DNA from 3 places in the Micromonospora sp. WMMD967 genome. Region 3 is predicted to be linked to each of the others. Evidence: riboswitches for the same ligand, from Rfam matches in the RefSeq annotation. Region 3 holds a riboswitch; each other region holds the start of a gene.

Region 1 (5,172 bases), 1.3 Mb from region 3:
CGAGGCGCTAGTTGCCGACGCCGAGGCTCGACATGAACGCCGCCGGGTAACGGTCACCACGCGCGGCACCCTTCGGCACGGCCGCTGCTGGTGCTGACGCCGGCCGACGCCGAGTCCCGGGAGAAGCTCGAGCTGCTGCGGGTGCTGGGGGTCGAGGAGTTCCCGGCCGGCGTGCCTCACTGACCGTGCCGCGATAAACGGTCGACGACGCCCCTAACGCAGTGAGCGGGCGATCTCGATCGCCTCGGCCTTGCTGAGGGACCCTTCGAGCCGGTAGCTCACGTCGGCGTCCCGCCAGATCAGCGTCGAGGCGGCGAGTCGGGCGGTCTCCTCGTGGACCTCGCCCGCCCGGTCCACGTACGACAACACGTGTGGTCGGTCGACCCAGACCGCGAAGTCGCCGTCGACCTGCGTCCACTCCGCCCCCGGCGGGGTGACCTCCTTGTGGAAGGCCAGGTTGAGGCGACCGTCGAACGCGTCGATGCGCAGCGCGCCCCCGTCGTAGAGCAGCGTCGCCACCCGGCAGACACCCGAAGGGTCGGGATCGGCGACCAGCACCTGCTCGGGCGGACCCAACGACGCCGGTAGCCGGATCGGGAACCGCACCGCCCGCTGCGCCTCGTCCAGGGCGACGGTCCGCTGCGCGGGCAACGGCGACGGGATGCCGACGGCCGGCGACGGGGCGGACGAGGTGGCGATGCTGACACCGGCGAACCGCAGCAGCCCGGCAACGGCGTCCGCGACGGCGGCGCGCGTCGGCGGCACCAACGCGACCAGGAGGGCGACCAGCGCCGCCGCGGCGAGCGGACGCCACCGGCGCACGGGCCTGTCGAGTCGTACGCGGACACGGGCGGTCACGTCGGGCGGCTCGGGTGTCTCCAACCAGGCGGACAGGTCGCGCAACTCCCGTTCGAGGTCACCCATGCCGGACCTCCTCCCGCTCGAGGAGACCGCGGAGTTTCGCCAACGCACGGGAGGTGCGCGACTTCACTGTCCCCCGGGGCCAGCCCAGTGCCGCCACCGTCTCCTCCTCGGTGAGATCGAGGAAGTACCGACAGACGATCACCTCGCGGTCCCGTACCGGCAGTTGCCGCAGGGCCCCGACCAGCGCCTCCCGGCGCTCCCCGGCGAGGACCGCGCCGACCGCCCCGTCCTCGGCGATCTCCGACGTCGGGTCGGCCGCCGCCGCCCGCAGGACCAGCCCGTCCCGCCGGCCCCGGGACCGGTGCAGGTTGCGGGTCTCGTTGGCGACGATCGCGAGCAACCACGAGCGGAAGGACGAATCGCCCCGGTAGCGGGACAGCTTGCGGTACGCCTTCACGAACGCCTCCTGCGTGACGTCCTCGGAGTCCGAACCGGCGCCGAGCAGCACCGCCGTCCGGTACGCGGACGCGGTGTGCCGGGCGACCAGGAGGTCGTACGCCTCCAGGTCACCGGCCCGAGCGCGGGTGACGAGAGTGTCGTCGTCCAGGGGAGGCCTCCGTTCGGATCACACTCATGACACCGCCCACGCGTCGCGGGTTCCATCCGGCGCGGGTCAGGTTGCTCCCACCCGGCGTGCAGCGTATTGCCAGGATTCGGTGGTGCACTGGGGGGAGGTGTCGAGGAGAGGGGCTGGTCATGAGCTGGTTCAATCGCCGGGCACGGGGTGCCGAGACGACCCCGACGAAGCTGGACCGGGAGGCGACCCGCGAGGACCTCGCGGCGCTGGAGGCGTTCGTCGCCAGCCGGCGGGGCGTGGAGTTCTACCTGGAGCCGGAGACCACGGCGACGGACACCACGGTGGTGGTGATCGCCCACGACGGTGAGTGGATCCGACGGCGCACCGGTACGCCCCGGGCGGCGGGGACCATCGCCCGCAAGCACGCGGTGCCGCTGTACGAGGCCGCCCGCACCGGCTACCCGGAACGGATGCGGGTGTGGAACCGCGCCCACCCGGAACGCCACGCCCGGTGAGACTCGCCTGCTCAGGCGTCCTCGACGGCTGAGCGGGCCTGTACGGCGGTCATCGGCTCGGCGTGGCTGGAGACGTACCAGTGGTAGTCGTCGGCGAGCAGTCGTCGGACCAGGCCCAGGTCGAGGCCGTCCCCGGGTCGGCGCAGGTGGGCCGGCGGCGGGTAGAAGCAGTCGCCCAACACCATGACACCCGAGTCGGGCACCAGGACGACTGTCGAATCCGGGGCGTGACCACCTCCGACGTGCCGTAGCCCCACGCCGACCGGCAACTCGTCGGCGTCGGTGAAGGTCCGGGTCGGTGGGAGGACCGTGAAGTCGTCCCAGGAGTTCACCGCCCGTGCCCGCGCCCGGAAGCTCGGGCCGAGGCGCGGGTCGGCGCGTACCTGCTCGTCCAGGTAGTGGTGGCTCCAGGGCCGGCCGGCCTCGGCCTGCAGCAGCGGCACGGCCGTCTCGTGCCCGACGATCTCGACACCGGGCCAGGCGCAGGCTCCCCAGACGTGGTCCCAGTGGTGGTGGGTGTAGACGAGCCAGCGTGGCTGCGGTAGCCCGGCGGCGGCGAGCGCGACTTGGATCTCGCGGGCGTGCGTGGGGCTCTGCCCGGCGTCGATCATCACACTGCCGCGCTCGTCGACCACGACGGCGACGCCGGCCTGGACGGCCTCCGGGTCGGGATCGCCCGGACAGATCCAGACACGGCCGGCCAGGTGGTGGAACTGTGGGGCGACCATGGTGATCGACCTCCGGAATTGATCGTGGACGCTGCTGCGGCGTGCGCCGATCGTAGGGGACGGTGCCGCCCGGCACCGTCCCGACGGACGATCGGCGCAGGCCAGAGTAGGTCCAGCCATCCTTTGCTCTGCATACCTGGAGGCACCGGTAACGGTCCGTGTCTGGTGCGGATAGGTATGCAGAGCAAAGGGCCCGGGGCATTTATCCGGGGCATTGCGACAGCGTGCATCCGTCGTCGCGTCGAATCGCTGAAGTTCGATGGATGGCGGCCGTCGGGCCGGGTCGGAGCGGCGTTGACCCGCAGCGCAAGGGTGTGGCAGCATTCGCGGCCTGACGGCAGTGAAGGAAGTCGGTGCGATTCCGACGCGGTCCCGCCACTGTCACCGGGGAGTGATCCCCCCTCGTGCGCCACGGCCGTGTGTCTGCGGTTGGAAGGCCGGGGGAGAGCGTCGATCCGGAAGCCAGGATACTTCGGCCGTCGGGACGTACCCCAGGGCGTGGACACCCGAGGAGGACCCGATGACGCACGGCGTCTCATTCATCGACGAACTTCGTCATGGCTCGCACGGTGGGCGATTCACCGCCCCCGCGACCGGTCACGCCCCGCTGAGCTGAGCGCCGCCCGCCGCCGACCGGCCCCGCCGCTCGCGCCCGCGAGCCGTTCGCCCCGCCGTCGTACCGGCTGACGCCGCACCCACCCGCATCGTCGCGGTCACCCTCGTGGTGGCCGGGGCGTCACTCCCCGGAGCCCGCCGTGCGCATCCTGCTGCTGTCCACCGCCGACACCGACCTGCTCGCCGCCCGCGCCAGCGGCGCCGACTACCGGCTGGCCAACCCCGCCCGGGTCGCCGCCGACGAGGTACCCGCCCTGCTCGACGACGTCAACCTCGTCGTCGTACGCCTGCTCGGCGGCCGTCAGGCCTGGCCGGACGGCCTCGCGGCGGTGCTCGCCACCGGCGTGCCGACTGTCGTGCTCGGCGGTGAGGCGCTGCCCGACGCGGAGCTGATGGCCATCTCCACGGTGCCGTCCGGGGTCGTCACCCAGGCGCTCGCGTACCTGGTCGAGGGCGGGCCGGACAACCTCGGGCAGCTGGCCCGGTTCCTCTCCGACACGGTGCTGCTCACCGGCGAGGGGTTCGACCCGCCCACACCCACCCCGGCGTACGGCGTGCACCGTGAGTACCCGACGAATCCGGAGCAGCCCACCGTCGGGATCGTCTTCTACCGGGCGCACGCCCTCGCCGGTAACACCGGCTTCGTCGACGTGCTCGCGGAGGCGGTCCGCGAGGCCGGCGGCAACCCGCTGCCGATCTTCTGCGGCTCGTTGCGGGGGCTGACCACGGGGTCCGGCCCGCTCGGGCTCTTCGCCCGCTGCGACGCCCTGCTGGTCACCGTCCTCGCGGCGGGCGGCGCGGTCGCCGCGGACGCCTCCGGCGGTGGCGACGAGGACGCCTGGGACGTCGGCGCCCTGGCCGCCCTGGACGTGCCGATCATCCAGGCGCTCTGCCTGACCAGCACCCGTAAGCAGTGGGCCGACAGCGACGCCGGACTGTCCCCGTTGGACGCGGCGATGCAGGTGGCCATCCCGGAGTTCGACGGCCGGATCATCACCGTGCCGTTCTCGTTCAAGCAGATCGACTCCGACGGGCTGTCGGTCTACGCCGCCGATCCCGAGCGGGCCGCCCGGGTCGCCGGGATCGCGGTGCGCCATGCCCGACTGCGGTACCTCCCCAACCCGGACAAGCGGGTGGCCGTGGTGCTCAGCTCGTACCCCACCAAGCACTCCCGGGTCGGCAACGCCGTCGGGCTGGACACCCCGGTCTCGGCGGTCCGGTTGCTCGCCGCGCTGGCCGAGGACGGCTACGACCTGGGCGACGCACCGCCGCCCGCCGACGGGGACGCGTTGATCCACGCGCTGATCGCCGCCGGTGGGCACGACGTGGAGTGGCTCACCCCGGAGCAGTTGGCCGCCGCCGAGGCCCGGATACCGGGGAACACGTACCGGCGGTGGTTCGACCAGGTCCCGGCCGAGCTGCGCGAGCGGATGCGGGAGCACTGGGGTGAGCCGCCCGGCGAGCTGTACACCGACGGCGGGGACATCGTGCTCGCCGGTCTGCGCTTCGGCAACGTCGTGCTGCTGATCCAGCCGCCGCGCGGCTTCGGGGAGAACCCGATCGCCATCTACCACGACCCGGACCTGCCGCCCAGCCATCACTACCTGGCCGCGTACCGCTGGTTGGCCACGCCGGCCACCGACGGCGGCTTCGACGCGGACGCCGTGGTGCACCTGGGCAAACACGGCACCCTGGAGTGGTTGCCCGGCAAGGGCCTCGGTCTGGCCGCCGACTGCGCGCCCGACACGGTCCTCGGTGACCTGCCGCTGGTCTACCCGTTCATCGTCAACGACCCCGGCGAGGGCACCCAGGCCAAGCGGCGGGCGCACGCCGTCGTCATCGACCACCTGGTGCCGCCGATGGCCCGCGCTGA
Region 2 (5,172 bases), 1.9 Mb from region 3:
GTCCGGCTGCGGCAAGTCGACACTGGTCCGGGTCCTGGCCCTCCTGCACCGCCCGGACCACGGCCGGGTCAGCATCGACGGGACGCCGGTGCACGGAGTGCGGTACGCCGTACCGGTCGCCCTGCGGACCCGCGTCGCCGTGCTGTTCCAGAGCCCGCGCGCCGCCGCCGATCCCCGGCTGAGCCTGGACGACCTCATCGCCGAACCGCTCCGTGCCGTCCGAACGCCCGATGCGACGGTCCGGGAGCGCGTGGCCGAACTCGCCGACCTCGTCGGCCTCACCGCCGACCTGCGGGGCCGACGGCCACACGCGGTGTCCGACGGGCAGCTACAACGCGCCTGCCTCGCCCGCGCCCTCGTACACCGGCCGGACTACCTGCTCTGCGACGAGGCCACGGCGATGCTGGACGCCTCGACCCAGGCGCACGTCGCCGCCATCATCCGCGACTACCAGCGAACCCAGCGGGCCGGTGTCCTCGTCATCAGCCACGACCAGACCCTGATGGACCGCTGGGCCGACCGGATCGTCGACCTGAACAGCACGACCCCGACCCGGACCTGACGGACCGCCGGGTCCCACCCCGGGCGGACCGTGCGACAGTCATGATCCGCGCAACTACCCGGATACTGCTGCCTCCGACGTGCGGGAAGCAGCAACAACCCTGATGTTGCGCGGATCGTGGCGACAACCGCTCGACCCGGCGTCAGCTATGGTCTCGCCGTGCTCGCCTGGCTCGTCGACCACCTTCCACTTCGGCTGTGGACTCCCGGCAACGGGCGCATAGGCGGTCGCCTGCACTTCTGCGTAGGGGATTCATTCGAGCGGACGATCGAGTGGAACGGCAGGCATCTCTTCGGTGGTCGATCGCTTGGCGCACGGGCCGTCTTCGACCGCTTCGGATCAGCGGATTAAGCGCAGACCGGAGCGGATCTGGTTCCTCGGTGGGGCATCGCACGCCAGTGGCGCACGCGCTTCGAGCCGCCGCACACCCGAACACGGCGGGTGACGCCATCACGGCAGCGGGGTTCACCACCGCCACGGCCCCGATGACGCGGGACGTGGAGCGGCGATGCGGGTTCGTGCACATCTTCGCCACCGGGGCGTTGGCGGCGGACGACCAGCATCCCCGGTGGTGCGGTCGCGACGGGTGCGACCGGCGCGGGGAACACCGGTCGCATGTCTCGGACGTGGACACCAACCGACCGGAAGCGTCGATCATCACGGTGGCGTTGGTCCAAACTGCCCATGCGGCGGCTGAAACCACTGTGGTGTTGAGCGCGACCGGGGGCCTGGCGTCCGACCGGGTAGCGATGTCGATCAGCCAGGCCCGCGTCCTGCGCTACCGTCTCGGAGGCCTCATCGACGCGGCAGGTCACGGCAACGCGTAAGCCCTACCTGACGTCCCGGCCGGTCAGTCGGCGATGTCCACCACGACCTTGCCCTCGGCGATGCCGTCGGCGACCACACGGTGAGCGTCCATGATGGTGTCGAGCGTGAACCGACGCCGGTCCAGTCGCGGGCGCAGCGCGCCGGCGTCGGCCAGCGTCGCGATCTCCCGCAGGATGTCGCCGTGATGTTCGCGGCCCCGGCCGGTGAGCATCGGTAGCAGGGTGAACACGCCGGAGTAGGTCGCGCCACGAAACGACAGCGGGGCGAGCGAGTGGGTGCCCCAACCGAGCGCGCTGACGACGTGCCCGTGATAGGTGCGTACCGCCGCGAACGACGCGTCGAGCGTCGCGCCACCGACGTTGTCGACGACGATGTCGAACCCCTCACCAGCGGTGTGCCTCTCGACGTACTCCTCCACGCTGGTCGAGGTGTAGTCGATGGGCACGGCACCCAGGCTCTCGATCACCCGTACGCTCGCCGGCCCGCCGGTGGCGTACACCTCGGCACCCTTTGCCTGGGCGAGTTGCAGGCCCACGTGACCGACACCGCCGGCACCGCCGTGCACCAGCACCTTCTGCCCGGCGCGGACCCCGGCGCGGTCGACAAGCCCCTCCCAGGAGGTGATCGCCGCCAGTGGCAATGCGGCGGCCTCGCGCATCGAGAGGCCGCCAGGCTTGCGGGCCAGCAACCGGGCGTCCACGGCGGCGTACTCGGCCAGCGAACCCGGTAGCCCACCCACTCCCCCGCACAGCCCGTACACCTCGTCTCCCGGCGCGAAGCCGGCCACCTCCGCGCCGACAGCGGCGACGACCCCGGCAAGGTCCAACCCGAGCACCGCGGGCGGTCGTACGCGCGCGTGCGCGGCCTGTCCGGCCTGGATCTTCGTGTCGAGTGGATTGACCCCGCTGGCGACGATCCGCACCAGCACCTGCCCCGCCTGGGGAGAGGGCTGATCGATCTCCTCGACCGTCAGCGGCCTGTCGAACTCCCGCAGCACCGCAGCGCGCATGACGATTCACACCCTCCGTGATCCAGACATCACGTGGACGCTATCCAACTGGGGGTGCCGCCCGGGTGACATCCGGGGTGACGGCCAGGACGACGATTCGGGCGAGATCCGCTGAACGGGGCGAGAGCCCGAGCCGCCCCTCAGCCCTCGTCGACGCCGTCGAGCAGCGCCCTCCGCAACGCCAACCGGTGCTCCCGACGGATCTCCGCCTCGCGGTAGCGCCTCCGGTCCCCGTCGGTCTCGGGTAGCAGCGGCGGCACCGTCCTCGGCTGGCCGTCGTCGTCGATGGCGACCATGACCAGGTGGGCGGTGGCCACGTCGGTGGGCGGAACGGCCCGGTCCCACCGGTCGGCGGTGACCTTGACCGCGACCTCCATCGAGCTGCGTCCGGCCCAGGTGATCCGAGCGTCGACGTGCACGACGTCGCCGACCCGCACCGCGCGCAGGAACGCGGTCTCGTCGATGGCGGCGGTGACCGCCGGCCCGTCGGAGTGCCGGGCGGCGACGACTCCGGCCACCGAGTCGATGAGGTTGAGGATCCGGCCGCCGTGCACCGTACCCATCAGGTTGGTGTGGTGCTGGTCCATGATCTGCGACAGGGTCAGGTGCGACGCCGACGGCGCTCGGCCGGCGATCGTGGCGGTGTCGTGCACAGCGGTAGTCCGTCTCTCGGGAAACCACACCACCGGTACGCGGACACCCGACGAGCACGCGCCGACGGACGGCACGTCACCCGCTCAGCCCACCCGCGAGGCCGACGGCGGCGCACACGGTCGTGTGCGCAGCGCGGGCAGGTCTTCGGACTCGCGGGCCTGACCGGTCACGCCGGTCTCCTACCGGCCGTCGCTTCCCAGGCCGACGGCCCAGTGCTGATGACGGCGTTCGTTCCCACTCACCGCTGCGGGGCAGTCCCGGACTTCCACCGGGTTCCCTCTTACGACGCCCCGACGGTCACGACGGGGCGAACCAGCGCCGCCCGCAGCATAGCTGGCCAGGGAAGTCCCGGTACCGGGGGCACAGCGCGGAGGCGGCGCCGGAGCGTCGTCAGCTTTTGCCATGTGAGGAAAAAGATCGCCAGCTCTTGAAAAAAGCCTCACTCCGGTCAGGATATTCAGATGCGTCGTCTCCCTCAGACTCCGGGGCGGGTGCTCTCGGGTGTCCTCGCGCTCCTCCTCGCCTCGGCGGTCGCACTCCTCGCGTCCGCCCAACCCGCCTCGGCTCACGGCACTCTCGCCATGTCCACGCCGGCGGGTGGGGCCACCGTGAGCGAGCCGTTGACGGCGGTGCAGCTCTTCTTCACCGAAAAGGCCGCGCCGAACGCGTTCTTCACTGTCACCGCCCCGGGCGGCATCCGGGTCGACAACAGCTGGTCGTACGGGGAGCCGAAGCCGCTGGACAAGCCGGTACGGGAGTACTTCCTGGTCAACGGGCAGTTCGAGCCACGGGAGTACACGACCGGGTTTCCCGCGACGGTGGCGGTCACCCACCTGCCAGCCAAGGGCCAGTATTCGGTGAGCTACCTGTCGGTCGCCTCGGACGGCGACACCGTGCGGGGCACGCTGACGTTCCGCTACAACGGGCCGGTGACGGCGGCACCCAAGGGGTGGAGCCCGCCGACGACGCAGCCGGACCCGGCGCTGGTGGCCGCCACCGAGCAGCACGGGTCGTCCGGGCAGGCGTCGGCGGTGCCGACCACCTCGGCCCAGCCGGTGACCCCGCCGACCGGAGCTGCGGCGGCCCCGCCGACCGGGCCGGGCGAGGAGAGCGGCTCCGGAGGACTGGCCTGGGCCGGCTGGGCGGCGGCGATCGCGGCACTCGTGGCGGCGGCCGGATTCGTCGTCTGGCGTCGCCGGACGGCGTCCACCGGCAAACCCACCGGACGGGGCCGTACCTCGCCGGCGGCCTCCGGTCGACGCGGCGGCGGCGCACGCACCACGAACCGGCCCTCCGCCGGCAAGACCAGCCCAGCCAGGGCCGCCGCCGCAAAGACGGCCGCCGCCAAGTCCTCCGCCGGCAGGACGGCCGCCGCGGTGAGCGGTGTCGGCACGAAGCCCACGGGTGGTAAGCGGCGACCGGCCACCGTGCCGGCGGCGCGGACGGGCGACGCGGTCGTCACGGCCCGCACGGGCGTCGCCGTCGACCCGACGCCCACCGACGCGGTCGATCCGACGCCCATTGAGCAGAAGGCGAAGGCCGTCGCCAGCACCGATCAGGAGGCGCAGGCCCCTTCCACCACCGACCAAGAGTCGACAGTCGAGGCCGGCCACCGGCCGGACACGGACCTCGCCGGGGTGGCACCCGGGTCCCGGCTCAGCAACGGCCACCTGGCGCTGCTCGTCGGCGGGCTGGTGGTCGCCCTGCTGGCCGGGTTCGGGCTGGCCCGCATCGGCACCGGCGACCAGAGCCCGTCGAACACCGCCCGGCAGCCGGCCGGCGGTCCGCCGGCTTCGGGGCCGGCGGGATCCGCGACCGACGGGCACCAACACCCGGCGGGCACCGGTCCGCACACGCACCGAGGTGACGGCGCGGCGGGCGAGACGCTGGCGACCGGGACGACGGTCAGCGCCGGTGGGTACACCCTGCAACCGGTGGAGCGGTCCCAACCCGCCGGGGTACGCGCCGACTACCGCTTCCGGATCGTCGGGACCGACCGGCAGCCGGCGACCCGCTTCGCGGTCGTCCACGACAAGCCGCTGCACATGATCGTGGTGGGCCGCGACCTGACCGGCTACCAGCACGTACACCCGACGATGGCCCCCGACGGCACCTGGAG
Region 3 (5,172 bases):
GGCCGCGACGGTGAACCCGCCGTCGTCGTTCTGCTGGGCCGCCAGGAACGCCAGCGCCTTGTCGACCTGAGCGGCGTAGCTGCTGCCACGCAGGGTGAGGCCCTGGATGGCGAGGGCGGTGGAGTTGGTGGAGTCGCCGGCCGCGCCGGGGAACCCGCCGTGCTCCTTCTGCGTCGAGGCGATCCAGGCCAGCGCCTTGTCGACGGCGGTGACCGCCGCCGGGTTGTCAGTTAGCGCGGCCAGGGCCATCGCGGCCATCGCGGTGCTGTCGACGTCCCGGTCGATGTCCGCCGCCGGGATGAGGCTGGGGAACGACCCGTCGGCGCGTTGCAGTCCCCTGAGGAACTCGACCGGCTTGGCGGCGGCCTCGCCCTGTCCCGCGCGGAGCTGCGCGATGATGCCCAGCGACTGGCCGAAGACCGAGGTGGCGTACCGATAGTTGCCGGCCCCGGCACAGCCGGTCGATGCGTCAACCTTGGTGCAGGTCACGTCACCCAGCGCGGCGATCAGGTCGTGTCCACCGAACGACCGTGGGTCGTAGCCGGTGACCTGGGCCAGCAACGCCACCTTGCCGATCGCGCCGCCGACGGCGTAGTCGGTGCCGATTCCGAGCCACGTGTCGACGGTGAATCCGCTGTCGCCGACCGCGCCGCCGCCGCGGAGAAACTCGACGATCGCCCGCAGCTTGGCGTCGTCCCCGCCGGTGGCGGCCAAGGCGTAGGCACCGTCGATGCTCAACCCGAAGTCGGGGAAGCCGGGGAACGACTCGTAGTACCGGCCGTCGATTAGATTGGTCGGCGCGACGAGGTAGGACACCCCCTTGACCAGATCGGGCCGCGGCCCGGCCGGCGGCGGCACCTCACCCAGGGTGGCGAGGTTCTTGCCGGCCAGCGCGAGCGCCGCAGCGGCGGTCGCGGGCAGGTCAGCGTCCGGGTTGCTCGGGTCGGGGCTGAGCCCACCGCCGGGAACGATCCGGCTGACCAGCAGGCCGGTGGCGGCGGCGGCCCGGTCGGCAAGGCCGAGGACGGCGAGGGCCTGCGCGGCGTGCCCGGTGGGGTAGGTCTCGCTGTAGCCCGCTCCGGTCCACGGCTGGTAACCACCGTCGGGCTCCTGCGCAGCGGCCAGGAACGTCTTGGCCGAACTCAGCGCCGCGTCGTGCCCGCCGAGCGTGTGCAACGCCAGGACGGCCAGCGTCGTGGCTGCGAGGTCCGGATCGCAGACGTCAGCGGGGCTGAGCCATTGGCCGGCGAAGGCTCCCGTTGCGCACTGCTGCTCGGTCAGTCGGGTGACGGTCGCGGCCGGCAGGGTGACACCGGCCCGCTTGAGCGCGAGCAGGGCGGTCGCGTGAGTCAGGGGATCGCTCGATCCGACGAAGTCACCGGCGACGGCGCAGCCGGCGTCGACGTCGGCCGCGGTGCACACCCGATCGGTGAGCGTGGCGATCAGATCCCGGTCGCCGAACGCGCGCGGATCGCCGCCGGTGATGGTGAGCAGGAGCGCGAGGTTGGCGACGTTGGCGATGTGGGGTGCGGCGGTGCCACCGTTCGGGAAGATAGCGGCATCGACGTGCGCCCGCAGGTAGTCGACGACCTTGCTGAGGGTCTGGTCCTGGCCCCCGGTCCCGGCCAGGGCGGTGGCGACCGCGATGGTCCGGTAGTAGTCGACGAACCCGATGTCGACGTGGTCGCCGTCGGTGAGCTGCCCGACCAGGTAACTCGCCACCGCCTTGACCTGGGCCTCGGTCGGGCGCGTCGGCGCTGGCGTCGAAGTTGGGGTCGCCGTCGGAGTCGCAGTGGCGGTCGGAGTGGGGCCGCTCGCGCGTACCGACGCGGGGGTGAAGCTCGGCGCTCCGGTGGTGCCGCCGATGTCGGTGCCACCGAAGACCCACGCTTCGACCTCACCCGGGCCGGGGCGCTGGGCCATGGCGCCGAGAGGGCTGTAGGTCCAGTGGTCCTGCCCGGCTGGGGCGATCCAGTAGGACCAGTAGGCCGACGCGGGCGGGGTCAACTGGCACGCCTCCTCGGCCGGCGTCGGGTGTTCGGCACCGGACGCGAAGTCGGGCGACCCGATCCGGCAGATGAAACCGGGGCCGTCGTGGTCGGTGCCGGTGGTGGTGAAACCCGCCTCGTGCAGCAGGTCCAGGCCGGTGGTGGGGCTGGCGTCGCAGCCGCGCAGCAGCGGCCCGCCCCACGCGCCGAAGTCGACAGCGACGATCGCGCCCTGGGTCGGGGTGCAGGACTCCAGCGGATCGGCGAGCGCGGCACGGGTCGGCACCACCAGCGCCACCGCGCCGAGCACCGCTGCGGCGACGGCCGCCAACCACGCCGCGGGAACACGCGACGTTCGACTGACCAGTGGGGACATGGCGACTCTCTCGGGGGCTAGCGGCGCAGGCGCGGACGCGGACCCCGAGAACAAAGTCCCGGAACCTGGCTCCGCGCCGTGTACCTCGACGGCGCTGCGGTGCACTATCCAGCCAGGTAATCCGACTCGTCCCGGTGACGGGACCTACGGCTGCGGGCCAGCGCCGGACTTTGACCGGCTTCCCCTGACTGCTGGATCGCAGCCATCGGACCACAACCGCGACCACCCCGTCAACGCGAAGGCGTGTCATGTACCTAACAGCGCGCGGTAGGGGTCTACTCCCATACCGTGACCGCGTCATCGCGTGGGGGAACCCGGTGGGAATCCGGGGCTGACGCGCAACGGTGAGGACGGTTCGCCCCGTCCCGAGCCCGACCACCCACGTGGTGACGCAGCACCTGCGGTATCCGTCCCACGCGTCCTGCGGCCGGCCCGCCCCGCTCCCGTCGGCCCTACTCGGGCTCCGGGTCGAGGCAGTCGTGCCCCGTACCCCAAGGAGACCCGATGTCCTCGCGCCTTTCCCCCGGCAGTCGCCGGAGACGACTCGCGACAGTTCCCGCCGCCGCGCTGATCGCCTCGATCGTCGCGGTCACGACCGGTGCCGCACCGGCCGCCGCGACCTCGACGGCGGCGCAGATCGCCACCGCCAAGACCAACGGCGTCACCTACCTGCGGACCCTGCAGGCCGCCGACGGCAGCTACGCCAGCGGCGGGCTGTCGAACGAGTGGGCGTTCAGCGCGTTCGCACCCGCCGGCGTCGCGGCCGTCGACGTGTACCCCTCCGGGGACACAACCAAGAACGCCCGCACCGTGTACCGCAACCAGCTCTCGGCCGCGTCCTGGCCGAGCAGCACGCCGGTGGTCACCGACTACGAGCGTGGGGTCCTGAACGCCTACGCCGCTGGTATCGACCCCGCCCGGGTCTCCCCCTCCCGTAACCTGATCGCCGACACCATCGCCTACTGGCAGACCGGCTCGGCCGGCTACTACGGCCCGCCGGCCAACTTCAACGGCACCGTCTTCGGCACTCTCGCCCTGGCCGGCGCGAAGACCCAGACCGGCGCCGCCCGCGTGCCGCAGGCGCTGCTCAACCTCTCGGTCGCCCGGATCCGCAACAACCAGCACAACGACGGCGGCTGGACGTTCACCCAGGCTGAGGGCAACCCCACCCAACTCGCCGCGGCCAGCGACATCGACATGACCGGCGCGGCCATGGCGGCCCTCTGCGCCGCCGGGGTGCCCAACACCGACACCGACATCGTCCAGGCGAAGAACTTCCTCAAGGGCAAGCTCGTCAACGCCTCGGGCGCGTTCACCTCGATGTTCGGCGTCAACACCGACTCCAACGCCTGGGCCGTCTCCGGGCTCAACGCCTGCGGCATCCCGAACCAGGGCACCGACTTCACCACCACCGCCGGCAAGACCCCGATCGATTTCCTCCGGGCGCAGCAGTTGACCGGCGGCGGATTCAAGTACCTGCCCACCAACACCACCCCGTCGGCGTACGCCTCGATCGACGCGGTGCGTGCTCTGGCCGGCGCGGGCTACACCGCCGCTCCCCCGACTCCGGTCACCGCTGGAGCGCCCACCTGGGTCGCGGCGAGCGGGTTCACCGCGGGCGCCGCCACCCGCCTTGCCGTGATCATCGACAACGGCAGCGGCAGCATCAAGCCGTGCGCGGTGACGCTGACGCCGACCGCCGCCACCACCACCCTCGGCGCCGTGCTGGACGCCGCCGTCGGCGCGGCTACCCCGAGTGGCTGCGTCACCGCCCTCAGCCCGTCCAGCGGCACCGGCACCGTGACCTCGATCAACGGTCTGGCCAACAGCGGCTCGTCCACCTGGAAGGTGTCCCGCGACGGCAGCACCCTGGTCACCGCGACCCGCGGCACGACAGTGACCGTCGGCGACACCATTTACCTGCGCTACGGCGTCTGACCGCCGCGTAGTGGCGTGGTCAGCGGCGGCCGAGCCGCCGCCGCTGACCACCCGCCGGCTGATCCGCCCGCCGTTGCTCGCCGGACCGCTACGTCGACCGGATCGTCGACCGGGCCGGAACATCGAGCGCACGTCTGTGAGGCCTGCTCCGGTGCCTCAAGTCGTGCGGGCACGGAGAGCAGGGCCTCCAGGCGGGCAATTCGACGCCGGCTGTCCCGCAGCTGCTGGCGAAGCTGGTGCGCCTGGGCCTCGCTGGCACCGAGCTGCCGACGGGCAGCCTCGAGCCGTTGGAAATCGGCCACGGGCAGCACCGCCACCTGCTGCCCGTCCAACGTCAGGACACGGTGTTCGGTCTTCCGGCGCATCGGGCCTCCCCGAGGTCGGCGGTGGACGCTGCGGTTGTCCGCTGGGTTCCGCCCGCAGGTGGAACCCAGCGGACGGTCATGCCGGTGGGGACTGCGCGGTCTCGGCCAGGAGCAACGACAACTCCCGGACCAGATCGTCCATCGACTGGCCGCTCTGCGCCTTGACCAGGCCCAGAGCGAGATCTGCCAGCAGGTAGAAGCCGAGGGTGCGGGCCTGCTCGGAGCTGAACGCCGACATCAGTTCCTCCGCGCCCGCGAGGTCACCGCGGTGCTTGGCGGCGATGACCCCGGCGGCGCGTTGGACGATCTCGGCCGCCTCAGGGGTGTACCCGGACACGCCGAATCAGATCTTCGGGGTCGCGGCGCGGGCGGCGTCGAAACGGGAGATGACGTCGGTCCAGTTGACCAGGTTCCACAGCCGATCCACGTAGTCCGGGCGGACGTTGCGGTACTGCAGGTAGTAGGCGTGCTCCCAGGCGTCGAACACCAGAATCGGGGTGGAGCC

Evidence for each region. A riboswitch is a leader RNA that binds a small molecule or an ion and turns the genes downstream of it on or off. The one in region 3 is predicted to bind cobalamin.
Region 1: linked by a shared signal. The riboswitch ahead of cobN (cobaltochelatase subunit CobN) and the one ahead of O7631_RS18015 (prenyltransferase/squalene oxidase repeat-containing protein) in region 3 are both predicted to bind cobalamin.
Region 2: linked by a shared signal. The riboswitch ahead of O7631_RS26045 (acyl-CoA thioesterase) and the one ahead of O7631_RS18015 (prenyltransferase/squalene oxidase repeat-containing protein) in region 3 are both predicted to bind cobalamin.

Annotation. Positions count from the first base shown of each region.
Region 1 is NZ_JARUBK010000001.1:5,186,304-5,191,475, reverse strand. It holds gene O7631_RS23530 (hypothetical protein) at 214-924, opposite strand; gene O7631_RS23525 (RNA polymerase sigma factor) at 917-1,372, opposite strand; gene O7631_RS23520 (hypothetical protein) at 1,621-1,956, shown strand; gene O7631_RS23515 (MBL fold metallo-hydrolase) at 1,968-2,684, opposite strand; cobalamin riboswitch at 3,028-3,157, shown strand; gene cobN (cobaltochelatase subunit CobN) at 3,440-5,172, shown strand, end outside.
Region 2 is NZ_JARUBK010000001.1:5,779,501-5,784,672, forward strand. It holds gene O7631_RS26030 (ATP-binding cassette domain-containing protein) at 1-562, shown strand, start outside; gene O7631_RS26035 (hypothetical protein) at 1,189-1,389, shown strand; gene O7631_RS26040 (zinc-dependent alcohol dehydrogenase family protein) at 1,413-2,399, opposite strand; gene O7631_RS26045 (acyl-CoA thioesterase) at 2,540-3,052, opposite strand; cobalamin riboswitch at 3,171-3,385, opposite strand; gene O7631_RS26050 (copper resistance protein CopC) at 3,515-5,172, shown strand, end outside.
Region 3 is NZ_JARUBK010000001.1:3,895,746-3,900,917, reverse strand. It holds gene O7631_RS18015 (prenyltransferase/squalene oxidase repeat-containing protein) at 1-2,364, opposite strand, end outside; cobalamin riboswitch at 2,458-2,589, opposite strand; cobalamin riboswitch at 2,642-2,766, shown strand; gene O7631_RS18010 (hypothetical protein) at 2,869-4,302, shown strand; gene O7631_RS18005 (hypothetical protein) at 4,290-4,667, opposite strand; gene O7631_RS18000 (superoxide dismutase) at 4,744-5,004, opposite strand; gene O7631_RS17995 (superoxide dismutase) at 5,011-5,172, opposite strand, start outside.